2 linked regions of the Haloarchaeobius amylolyticus genome follow. The main gene of each other region encodes a partner of the protein of the gene in region 2 in a complex. Links are inferred from orthologs where the notes say so. Each region holds a gene or a part of one and is shown on either strand. Other genes may lie near its edges.

Region 1 (5,863 bases), 850 kb from region 2 along the record:
CTCGGGCACGCTCCCCGTCTCGAAGAGGAGTCGCCCGACCAGTGTGCTCTTACCGTGGTCGACGTGGCCGATGATGGCCAGGTTCTGGTGCGGTTTGTCGCTCATTGTTGTATCTCACGCGCAGAGGCGCTGTGTGGGAATCTTTCGGCAGAAACAGTTAAAACCATTTCGATACGGGCCTCACGACACCCCGTCGCCGTCTTGCGGTTTGGCGTGCGAAGACACACCAAAGGGCGTCACTCGAGGCGCGCGACGTCCGCCAGCACCGCACTCGCGGTGGGGTCGCCACCGGCCCCGCGACCGCGCAGCGCGAGCGTGCCCGCGTGGTCGGTCTCCAGCTGGACGATGTTCTCCGTCCCGGTCACCGCGAGCGGACTGTCGGTCGGGACGAGTCGCGGGCCGACCCGGATGCCCGTCGGGGTCGCCTCGCCGACGAGACGGACGGTGCGCCCGTCGGACTGCGCGAGCTGGAGTGCACTCGGCGGGATGTCGACGATGCCGTCGACGTCCGCGTCCTCGAGGGTGTACTCCGTCTCGCCGCCGGCGAGCACGTTCGAGAGGATGACGCACTTGAGGGCGGCGTCGGTCCCCTCGACGTCGAAGGCGGGGTCGGCCTCGGCGACGCCGAGGTCCTGTGCCTCCGCGAGGACGTGCTCGTAGTCGAGCCCCTCGGCGGCCATCCGCGAGAGGATGAAGTTCGCCGTCCCGTTCAGGACGCCGCGGACCGCGGTCACCTGTGAAGGGCCGTAGTCCGCGATGGTGCCGAGCACCGGGATGGCGCCGGCGACGGTCGCCTCGAACAGCACCTCGCCCTCGCTCGCGGCCGCGAGGTCCATCACGTCGCCGTAGCGCTCGGCCACCGGGCCCTTGTTCGCCAGCACGACGTGCCGGTCGCGCTCCAGCGCGGTCCGGACGTGCGAGAAGCCGGGCTCGGCGTCGCCGAGTGTGGTCGGCGTCGCCTCGACGAGGACGTCGTACTCGCCGTCGAGCACCACCTCGGGGTCGGCCCCGCCGACGTAGCCACGCGCCGACTTCCGCGAGAGCACCGCGTCCACGTCGATGCCGTCGGGGTTCGTCACGCCGGAACTCGAGTCCGCCAGACCGGTCACGGTGTGGCCGTGCTCGCCCGCGAGGCGCGCGACCGAGCGTCCGACCGCGCCCGCACCGAGGACGGCGACCTTCATGCGTCTCCCTCCACGAGCGGTTCGACGACACGCAGCTCCTTCTTCTCGGCGACCTCGCGGACCACCGCGAGCGCCTCCTCGGTCTGGCCCGGCTCGACCGCGAGCTGTGCCCGCGCGCTCGAGACGTCGTCCGTCCCGGCCGGCGCGTCCAGCGCGAAGTCGATGACCGAGGCCCCACTGCACTCCTCGATGGTCTCCAGCGTGTCCGAGAGGTCCGTCTCGACGAGATGCCCGACGAGCAGCACGCTCACCTGCTCGGTGTACTGGTCGGCCCCGGCCTGCGTCACCGTGACGCCGGCGTCGCGCAGGCCCTGGACCACGTCCTCGAAGCGGCTCGGCGAGCACTCCAGGTCGACCTCGACCGGGATGTTCCCCCGCGGTGTCAGGTTCCCGCGCTCGTGGAATATCGAGAGCAGGTTCCCTCCGTTGTCCGCGATGGGACGGAGCGCGCGCAACAGCTCGCCCGGCTCGTCGACGAGTTCCAGCCGGACTGTGTACGCTCGCCGCGTCTCGGAGACGTCAGTCGCCATCGAAATCACCCGCGAAGAACACGGCGCGTCGTCGGTCCATACGTAGGTCTGACCTTCCTGAGCGATATAAGCCTTCAGCCACTCGCAAAACTCTCCTCACCTTCGGTGACTTCTTGTCTCGTCGGCCGAAGCCTCCCGTATGTCCATCGCACGACAGCTGTTCGACGTCGTGGTCGCCGGCGTCCTCGCGTTCGTCATCCTGCTCGTCGGGAGCGTCCTCGCCCCGGAACTCGCCCAGACCCTCGCCATCATCGTCGCCTGTGGCTTCTACTTCTCGCGCTACCCGTGGGGGTCACAGGACGGCTCCGCGATAAACGACCGCATCGACGACCTGTACGACAGCTACCTGCCGTTCTGATCCTCGGAGAATCGAAGACTGCTCACTCCCGGTACGTCTCGGCCAGCTGTGCGAGGTGCGCCGTGACGGCCTCCCGTGCCTCTCTCTGGCCGGGACAGGACGCGTCGGGACACCACTCCGCGACGACCGGCTCGGGGTCGTCCGGCCGCAGCGCGACCGCGCGCACGACCACGGTGCGCTCTGCGAGGTCGACCACCTCCCGGCGCAACTCCTCGCGCTCGCCCGCCGGTATCGACTCGTCCGGGTGCTCCTCTTCTGACCCGCCACCGGCGGTGATGGGCGGCGAGACGACCGTGGTGTGGACACCGACCGGGACGAGCCGACGACCACAGTGTTGGCAACCTGCGGGCACGTTACGTTCCGTATGTATCGCGGTATAGAATAAACGTTCCTGATAGCGTATCTTACAGTCACCTTCGCCGACAGACCCGCGGCTGGGCGGTCGCGAGAACGGGAGAGAAAGGAGAACCGGGTTACAGGTAGTCGGCGCCCTCGGGCAGCTCGAGCTTCATGCCCTTGCGCTCGCGGATCTCCATGATCTTCTCCTCCTGGAGACTGTCGGACATGAACTCGAAGCCGGCGTTCTCCGTGTTCCACGACGCACGACCCTCGGTCGCGCTGCGGATGTCGGAGGAGAAGCCGATCATCTCGTCGACGGGCGCGATGCCCTCGACGACCATGAGGTCACCCTCCTGGTACATGTCGTCGACGCGGCCACGGCGACCCTGGATCTCGCCGGAGGCGGCGCCCATGTGCTCGTTCGGCACGTCGATGCGGACGTCCTGCATCGGCTCCATCAGCGCGACACCCGAGTGGATGAGCGCGCGGTGGACGGCCTCCCGGACTGCCGGGATGACCTGGGCCGGGCCACGGTGGATGGTGTCCTCGTGGAGGCGGGCGTCCTTCAGGCGCAGCATCGCGCCCTGGACGGGCTCGGCGGCCAGCGGGCCGTCCTCGAGGGCCTCCTCGAGCCCCTCGATGACGAGTTCCATCGTCTCGTTGAGGTGCTGGATACCCTTCGTGTCGTCGATGAGGAGGTTCGTCCCGAAGATGTGCTCGACGTTCTGGGACGTGTCCTTGTCCATGCCGGCCTCCTGGAAGGCCTCACGGCGCTCCAGTTCGGGCATGTCCATCGAGACCTCACCCATGCGGATGGTCTCGACGATGTCCTCGCTGAGCGGTTCGAGGGTCATGTAGAACCGGTTGTGGCGGTTCGGGGAGATGCCCTCGACCTCGCCGGTCTCCGCGCGCGGCGCCTCGCGGTAGACGACGATGGGCTCACCGGTGATGACCGGGATGCCCTGGTTGCGCTCGATGCGCTGGGTGATGACCTCGAGGTGGAGCTCGCCCTGCCCGGAGATGAGGTGCTCGCCCGTGTCCTCGTTGATGGTGATCTGGATCGTCGGGTCCTCCTTGGACACCTGACGGAGCGTCTCGATGAGCTTCGGCAGGTCGTCCATGTTCTTCGCCTCGACGGACTTCGTGATGACCGGCTCGGAGATGTGTTCGATGGACTCGAACGGGGTCATCTCCAGCGAGGAGACGGTGGAGCCGGCGATGGCGTCCTTCAGACCCGTGACCGCGGCGATGTTCCCCGCGGGGACGTGGTCCACTTCCTCGCGCTCGCCACCCATGAACAGTCCGACGGACTGCAGGCGGTTCGTGCCGGCGGTGCCGGACACGTGGAGGTCCTGACCCTTCTCCATGGTGCCGGAGAAGACGCGACCGGTCGCGACCTCGCCAGCGTGGGGGTCCATGTGGATGTCGGTACACATGAAGACGACCTCGCCGTCGTCGTCGACGAGACGCATCTGCTCTGCGATCTCGGACTCGTCGTCACCGCGCCAGATGCGCGGGATACGGCGGGGCTGGGCCTCGATGGGGTCCGGGAAGTGCTCGACGACCATGTCGAGCACGACGTTCGAGAGCGGCGTCTTCTCGTGGAGCTCCTTGCGCTTGTCCGCGCGCTCGAGCTCGATGATGTCGCCGAAGTCCATGCCGGTGCGCTGCATGGAGTTCACCGAGACACCCCACATGTACAGGGCGGACCCGAACGCGACGGTGCCGTCCTGGACGGAGACCGTCCAGTCGTCGACGTCGTCCATGTCCTCGGTCATGCCGGCGATGAGTTCGTTGACGTCGCCGATGACCTTCTGGAGACGCTTTTGCATCTCCTCGGGACCCTCCTGCAGCTCGGAGATGAGGCGGTCGACCTTGTTGATGAACAGGGCCGGCTTCACACCCTCGCGGAGTGCCTGACGGACGACAGTCTCGGTCTGGGGCATGGCGCCCTCGACCGCGTCCACGACGACGAGCGCGCCGTCGACGGCACGCATCGCACGGGTCACGTCGCCACCGAAGTCGACGTGGCCCGGCGTGTCGATGAGGTTGATGAGGTGGTTGTCGCCGTCTACCTCGTGGGTCATCGACACGTTCGCCGCGTCGATGGTGATCCCACGTTCCTGCTCGTCCTCCTCCGTGTCCATCATGAGCTTGGTCGCCTCACCTTCGTCGGCGATCATGCCCGTCCCGGCGAGCAGGTTGTCTGTCAGTGTCGTCTTACCGTGGTCGACGTGCGCGGCGATGGCGATGTTCCGGATCTGCTCCGGCTTGTCCATCAGCCGTTCGCACTGTTCGACGATCTTCTTTCGTCTACCCATTGGTGTTGCGTACCGACGAAGGCGGTAAAAGTATGCTGTTTTCGATTCGCCGTGACACCGTGAGACGCCCGTTTTCGGGGCCCTCAGAACGACTTGGTGAGTCAATGGTACGCACAGTACTCCCCGGTTGACCGCCGAATCTCGACCCGGTACCCACTATCGGCAACGGTTCACGTAGCCGGAACCCTCATGACGCCCGAACGCTTGAGAGAGTATAGCATGGAGGTTCGCGTACAGGGTTCCGGGCCCACGGCTCCCTTCTTGAGCGCCCGGGACCTCTTCGAGACCGAGGCCGACGTCGAGTTGCCGATCCGCGTCCACGTCAGGGAGGACCCCGACGAGCGGACCTGGACAGGCCACTACGACGACCACCACGTCCTCAACATCTCGCGACGGGCCGCGACGAGCGTGATGGCCCGCGAACTCACCATCCACGAGTTCGCGCACATGGTGCGCTACGAGGAGGAACACCCCTCGCACGTCCAGTCGACCGACGAGGCCCTCTTCCTGGGCCTCGCGGGCAACAGCGTCGAGCGCCGCAAGGTCGCACACTGCTACCAGATCGCCAACCACATGAAGGACATCTACGCCGACGACATCACGATGCGGGTGTCCCCGCCGGAGAAGCTCGTCTCCTTCCTCGAATCGAGCCTCGCCGCGGCGGTCGCCGACCAGCCGAGCCCGCCACGGGCCGGGCTCATGCCCATCCAGCCGGGTGCCGACCCGGACATCACGGCGGTCAACGCGGCCTTCGCGCTCGCGCTGGTGGAACGCCACGACCTCGTCGACGACGACCACCCGATGTACGAACTCGCACGCGTGGCCGCGAGCGACGCGCCGGACGTGAGCGTCGAGCGATTCAAGCGCCACTTCGCAACGCTGGCCGACGACCCGAGCGAGAGCGGGTACCGGAAGGCCCTGGTCGACGTGACCCGGGAGTATGCGCTCGGCCGACAGCAGGCCGCAGACTGAGCGCCGTGCTCTCGCCAGGTTCAAATCGCTCTTTTACGTAAGCGCGCCGAGATAAGCTCGGAGCACCTCTGTACCGGCATGAACACCTGGAACCGCAGAGAGGTGCTCGCCCTGGCGGGCGCGCTCTCCATCCCGGCCCTGGCCGGCTGTCTCGGGAGC
Region 2 (5,899 bases):
GCTCTGACCCGGCAACCACGGGCCCGTTCTCGGCCGTTTCTCGTCCCGTCGAACGGCAGGTATTTCCACGTGACACCGTACTGTAGGCTAGAGAATGGGCTGGGAGTGCGACAACTGCGGGACGGTCTCGACGACACCGCCCTGCGACGAGTGCGGGCACGAACACGGCGAGTACACCGGCTTCGTCTGGGTCTGTACCGAGTGCGGCAAGCAGTCGACCCGGAACAACCCGCCCTGTGTCCGCTGTGGCAACATGGGCCTCGAGAAGCGCAAACCGGACTACGAGGACGTCGAGTCCGAAGCCGCCGGGGTCGGGTGGCTCACCGTCGCCAGGCCCTTCGCCCCCCTCATCGCGGTCATGTTGCTCGTCGCTGCACTCTTCGCCACGGGGGTCGTCCCGTTCCCCCTCGGCGACCAGACCCCGACCGTCGAGAACGTCCCGGGGAACGCGACGACCGCGAACGGCATCGACCTCGCGGCGGTCGAGACGAACGTCCACCGGCAGGTGAACGACTTCCGGGCCGAACAGGGCGAGAGCGACCTCGCGGAGGACGAGACGCTGGCCGCGATGACGACGTTCGCCAACCAGCAACGCGTCGCCGAGGACTACGAGGGCGGGCAGGTCCGCGGCGGCCTGGGCGAGTTCTCGCCGGGCTGTGAGCCGCGAGGGTACTTCTTCGGCTCCGTCGACGGCACCGACGGGTCACGCATCGGCGACTACGAGACCACCCAGGAACTGGCCGACAGCGTCGCCCAGTCGCTGCTCACCGGCTCCCAGTCCAGACAGACGGTCCTCGACGCGAACACGACCTACGCCGTCGACGTGCACGTCGCGCCCGACGGCCGCATCTACGTGGCCCACCTGTTCTGCTGAGGCTCCCGTCGACCCTGACCGAATGCGTCGCTCACTGTCGAGACGGCCGAGACGAGGAGACTGGTCGAAGAATCAGGCCGCGTTCTCGAACGCGGTGCGGAACGCGTCGGTCTTCTCCTGCACGCGCTTTGCGGCGGTCTCCAGCGCGTCGAGCGGGGCGGTCCCCTCGTACGTCTTGACGGTGAGGATGGGCTCTGTCTGCCCACCGGACTGCTCGGGGTTCATGTCGTAGGTCGCGGCACTGACGCCCTCCGTCTCCAGGAGCGCACCCTTGAGGACGTTCATGAACGTGTGGTCCTCCCCAGCGATCTCGACGTGGAGTTCCTGCTCGAGGTTCTCCGTGACGGTGAGTTCCATGTGTCCTCGTGGTCGGTGGCGGCGTTTACAGGTTTCGGAACGTGTGTGGCGCCTGGTGCACGCGGCAGAAAGCATTTACAATCGTTCGGACACGTCCAACGTGTGAAACGACGTGCCCTCCTCTCCACGCTCGCCGTCGGCCTCGCCGGCTGTGCGAGCACCCTCCCCGGCTCCAGCACGGAGTCGCAGACCACGACCAGCCCGCCCACCAGCCACACCGACACGCACACGACGACCCACCCGACCACCGGCGACCAGACCACCGCGCTGGAGCCAGCCGATATCGGTGTCCCCGCCTCCGAGACCGACTGCCCGGTCCACGGCGAGGAGAACACGAGCCGCGTCGTCTGCTGGCCCGCGATGGCCGACTCGCCGCTCGTCCTCTCGGCGTCCGGGGACAGCCTCTCGCTCCCGACCGGCGACCTCGCGTTCACCCTGCGGAACGACACCGAGACGACATTCACCACGAACTTCTACGACTGGCGGGTCAGGAAACGGGTCGACGGCGAGTGGTACAGTGTCGCGCCACGACGCATCCCGGTCCCGGCGATGATGGTCGACCCCGCCCAGTCCCACACCTGGACCCTGACCGTCGACAACGCGGACACCAGCGCCCTCGCGTTCACCGAGGGGACCGCGGACGTGACCGTCGGCGGCCTCGGCGGTGGCGAGTACGCCTTCACCGCCGGCGGCTGGTTCGAGTCGACCGACCACGAGCACCAGACCGCCCTCGCGGCGCGGTTCAGCATCGAGGGACCCGCGGTCGAACTGGAGCCATCCGAGAAGGTCACGGGGACCACGCGCGACGGCGACGTGGTCACGGTCGACCGCGACCTCGAATCCGGTTACAACGGCCGGACGTGCGAGTACCGCGTCACCCGGGTCGAGAGCGCGGCCGACCCGTACGAGTTCATCACCGAGCAGGTACTCCGGATGCGGAACCTCCGAGATGCCCTCGCGTTCTTCGAATCCGGCGTCGAGACGGTCCGGTTCGTCGAGGAGAACGGCGCCTACCCGCCCTTCGGCATCGACGAGGCGCGCCACGTCGCGTACGACGGGCAGACCTACGAGATAACGTCGGAAGAACTGGAATCCGAGTAGGAGAGAGAAGCGCGTTTCAGCCGGTCACCACGTCCCGTGGAAGGTGTCGAACGCGAGGTCCTCCAGCGGTTCCTCGCCGATGGCGATCCTGTACTCCTGGGGCGTGAGCATCGGCTTGTGGAACTGCGGCCCGTCGTCGGTCGTGATACGCGGACAGCCCGTGTTCACGAAGGCGTCCATGTCGAAGTTGCGCAGCCTGTCGGGGGTGACCTCGTCCATCGTGATGAGGTAGGCGTTCTCGTTGTTGTCGACGATCTCCTCGGCGATCTCCCAGCGCCCCTGGCCGATCTTCGTACAGAAGATGACGCCGAACTTCTCGGCGTCCATCGCCTTGTGGACCGAGGCGTAGCGCTGCTTCATGAACTTCTCCGTGTCGGCCACGGTGAGGACGTTGTTGACGGGGTCGGCGATGACGACCGTCTTGTCGGGGTGCTCCATCGCGAGTCCGAGGGGGTGGAACTTCCCGCCGCCGACGTAGAGGATCTGGTCGGCGTCGATGTCCGCGGAGGCGTAGTTGCACCCGAGCACCTGCCCCTCGTGGGTGAGGCGGTCGTCGCCCTTGCGGGTGTGGACGTCGAAGCCCTGCTCCGTGAGCCACTCTTTCATCTCGCCGAAGCGGTTCATGTGCTGGGCGGTCGTGACGAGGCCCACGTCGCCCTCCTCGAGTTCCTCCTCGACGGCGCGCTCCATGATGGGGCGGACCTCGACGTTGGAGAACAGCGGCACGTAGATGATCTTGTCCGACTCCTTCATGGGGGAGTGGCCGAAGTGGACGAACACGTCGGTGCGGCGCATGAGGAAGGTGTCGAGGTCGCACGCGCCGTAGCAGGGCTGGCCGGAGATGAGGACGGTCACGTCCTCGGGCAGCAGTTCGCGGAGGTCGTCGGCGACCTTCGGGCCGCGGCGTTTCAGGCCCTCCGGGAACTGGAGGCCCACCTTGGTCGCGTCGCGCTCCTCGACCGCCTCGATGATGCGCTCGAGCTCGTAGTCCCACTCGCGGTCGTGCTTGAGGGACATGCCTGTGTTCCTGAGGTCTCCCTCGGAGAACGACTCGTTGCTCATTAGCATCGCATAACTGGGGCGGACGGTTAACTTCCGCGGTTCGGGAACGGCCGGTCTGTGGCCTATGTGCCCTGTTGTCGGGGAGAACGGTCCGGAGGCGTCCTGTCGAGTGCTGTGCGACCCTGCGGCGACGCTACGACGGGTCGATGGTGCGGAAGACCGCCTCGTAGTCCGCCGGCTCGAACCCGTCCTGGAGGTCGCGGGTCTCCGACCGGAGCCGGGAGAGTCGGCCGTGGTTGCCGGTCGCCCGGCGCGCGGCCGCCAGCAGCGCGTCGAGCCGGTCGACGTAGGTCGCCCGGGTCACGAGGCGCTCGACCACCTGCCGGAGTTCGGCCTCCCGGACCGGCGAGGACAGGCGCGCGTCGTAGGGGAGGTCGTAGCTCGCCGAGGAGGCGAGCGAGACCACCGCGCATTCGCGGCCGTGGCGGCCGACCATCCGGACGAGTTCGTCGTGGGTCGCCCGGCCGACACCGCCCGCGACGAGCACGACCGCTGCCCGTTTTGCGGTCGCGAGCGCCTCGTCGAGGATGCCCGTGGCGACCACGTCGTAGTCGCCGTCCTCGAGCCACGCCGAACAGCGCTGTCGGATCAGTTCGTCGTCTGCGACGACCAGTACCATCGGGGTGCGCTCGACCATCGTAGTTTCCACGACGGCCCGAACGTATATCAAGTGGTGAGCCCGTTCATGAATCGTTCAGACCGTTCAAAATAGCGCGAAACAGGTGGACTCCGGAGATTCCTCCGCTCGCCGGTCCAGCGTCCGGCGGGCGGTCGACGGCTTTTATCGCACTGGCCGTGCAGTACCCACTGATGACTGGGCAGGACGACGCGACGGACGAGGCCGAGGTCCTCCGACTCACGCTGAAGGTCGCACACCCGGACTGCTGGTCGCTCCAGGTGACCGACCGGCACGACGGCGGCCTCATCAACCACGGGGCCTTCCCGCTCGCCGAGGGGAACATCAGGGGGCTGTTCACCGCGTTCGGGGACACCCGCGCGCAGGTGAACGACCTGGTCGAGGCGACGCGGGCCTCCGCCCTCACCGAGTCGGTGGTCGAACTCTCCAGCGGGCTGCAGACCCACGCCGAGGGGTTCGACCCCGGGAACGCGACCCAGGACATCTTCGTGGAGTACTCCGAGGAGGACAGCATCGAGCCGGCGCTCACCTCGGCCGGCTTCATCCACGAGGGGCCGGTCCGCATCTACGACGGGTACGAGTACTGGCCCGTGGTCGCCCAGTGCGACCGCGCCGACCTCGAGGAAAGACTGGCGACCGTCCGCGACCGCATGGACGCGACCATCGAGGTCCAGCACATCTCCTCGGGGCGGTCGCACTCCGGCGGGTCGACCCAGTACCTGCGCCTGCTCTCCCAGCGCCAGCGGGAGGTGTTCGAACTCGCTCGCCGGGAGGGCTACTACCAGTGGCCCCGCGAGGTGTCCCTGCAGGACCTCGCGGACGAACTCGACATCTCGAAGACGACGTTCACCGAGCACCTCCGCAAGGCCGAGGCGAAGTTGCTGAACGACATCCGGTGACGCCGGGCGTCGAACCGACGGATTCCTGCCGGGAATCTGCTTCCAACACGTTGAAACCCATCGGCTCCCAAGCCGCGTCCATGAGCATCGAAACGAGCGGGGACGCAGCCGAGGAGACGAACACGGTCGACGAGCGCGCCCGCGAACTCGGTGAGGCCATCCGCAACCTGCCCGAGTTCGAGCGGTTCCAGGAGGCCCAGGAGGCCGTCGAGCAGTCCGAGGAGGCCCAGGAGAAGATCGACGAGTTCGAGCAGGTCCGCCAGGAGTTCATGCTGGCGCGCCAGACCGGCCAGGCCTCCCAGGAGGACCTCCAGCACCTCCAGGAGACCCAGCAGGAACTGCACGACATCCCCGTGATGGAGGAGTACCTCGACGCCCAGAACCGCCTCGACGTGAAGCTCGAGCAGGTCAACGACACGCTCTCCGAGGTCATCGGGCTCGACTTCGCCGACGAGGCCTCCGGCTGCTGCAACGACTGAACCAGAGGCAAGCGCTGGCGGAACAGGTAGCTATTTTACCGACGCTCGTGGCGGTTACGACGTGTTCGTACTCGTCAACCTGAAGGCGTACCCGTGCGACCCGGTCGGGGTCGCGACGGCGGCAGCGAACGTGAGCGACGACTCTGGCGTGCGTATCGCCGTGGCCCCGCAGGCCGCGCACCTGCAGCGCGTGGCCGAGACGGGCGTCGAGACCTGGGCCCAGCACGTCAGCCCGGTCGAGCACGGCAGCCACACCGGGAGCACGCTGGCGGAGGCGGCCGCCGACGCCGGCGCGGTCGGCACGCTCCTGAACCACTCCGAGAACCGGCTGAAACTCGCGGACATCGATAGCTCGCTGCGCGCCGCCGAGCGCGCCGACCTCGAGACCATCGTCTGCGCGAACAACCCGCGCCAGATCGGCGCGGCCGCCGCCCTCGGCCCGGACTCGGTCGCGGTCGAGCCGCCGGAACTCATCGGCACCGGCACGCCC

The links.
Region 1: the proteins of dph2 (region 2) and NOV86_RS13050 are in contact, whole or in part, in a crystal structure (PDB 6Q2D), measured with the Methanobrevibacter smithii proteins. The link is inferred for Haloarchaeobius amylolyticus from one-to-one orthologs. Residues at the interface, in WP_011954460.1 of Methanobrevibacter smithii: Met1, Met3, Tyr4, Pro28, Glu29, Gly30, Leu31, Met33, Phe58, His80, Thr124, Gln126, Ser179, Gly180, Asn181, Phe182, His183, Leu185, Tyr201, Asn202, Phe211, Ile215, Arg291, Asp295, Asp296, Gln298, Met299; in WP_011954157.1 of Methanobrevibacter smithii: Pro482, Asn483, Lys484, His485, Tyr553, Asp555, Glu556, Glu559, Leu560, Leu591, His592, Glu593, Asp594, Ala595, Val596, His597, Arg598, Gly599, Pro600.

The regions. Positions count from the first base shown.
Region 1 is NZ_JANHDH010000002.1:125,054-130,916, reverse strand. The notes cover bases 2,140-5,095. They hold NOV86_RS13050 (elongation factor EF-2), read right to left. Parts: upstream 4,733-5,095; coding sequence 2,546-4,732; downstream 2,140-2,545. Other genes in these bases: NOV86_RS13045 (DUF5781 family protein), read left to right, coding at 4,952-5,095; NOV86_RS13055 (hypothetical protein), read right to left, coding at 2,140-2,424. In the rest of the region: tuf (translation elongation factor EF-1 subunit alpha), read right to left, coding at 1-105; NOV86_RS13070 (homoserine dehydrogenase), read right to left, coding at 237-1,184; NOV86_RS13065 (amino acid-binding protein), read right to left, coding at 1,181-1,714; NOV86_RS13060 (hypothetical protein), read left to right, coding at 1,854-2,072; more of NOV86_RS13055, read right to left, coding at 2,095-2,139; more of NOV86_RS13045, read left to right, coding at 5,096-5,704; NOV86_RS13040 (serpin family protein), read left to right, coding at 5,783-5,863. UniProt on the Methanocaldococcus jannaschii protein: Catalyzes the GTP-dependent ribosomal translocation step during translation elongation.
Region 2 is NZ_JANHDH010000002.1:974,684-980,582, reverse strand. Bases 1,376-4,367 are described here. They hold dph2 (diphthamide biosynthesis enzyme Dph2), read right to left. Parts: upstream 3,395-4,367; coding sequence 2,357-3,394; downstream 1,376-2,356. Other genes in these bases: NOV86_RS17415 (helix-turn-helix domain-containing protein), read left to right, coding at 4,205-4,367; NOV86_RS17420 (DNA-binding transcriptional response regulator), read right to left, coding at 3,528-4,031; NOV86_RS17430 (hypothetical protein), read left to right, coding at 1,376-2,332. In the rest of the region: imidazole glycerol phosphate synthase subunit HisF, read left to right, coding at 1-7; NOV86_RS17440 (spore germination YkwD domain-containing protein), read left to right, coding at 95-874; NOV86_RS17435 (DNA-directed RNA polymerase subunit L), read right to left, coding at 947-1,231; more of NOV86_RS17430, read left to right, coding at 1,334-1,375; more of NOV86_RS17415, read left to right, coding at 4,368-4,930; NOV86_RS17410 (YlbF/YmcA family competence regulator), read left to right, coding at 5,011-5,409; tpiA (triose-phosphate isomerase), read left to right, coding at 5,471-5,899. UniProt on the Methanocaldococcus jannaschii protein: Catalyzes the first step of diphthamide biosynthesis, i.e. the transfer of the 3-amino-3-carboxypropyl group from S-adenosyl-L-methionine (SAM) to the C2 position of the imidazole ring of the target histidine residue in translation elongation factor 2 (EF-2).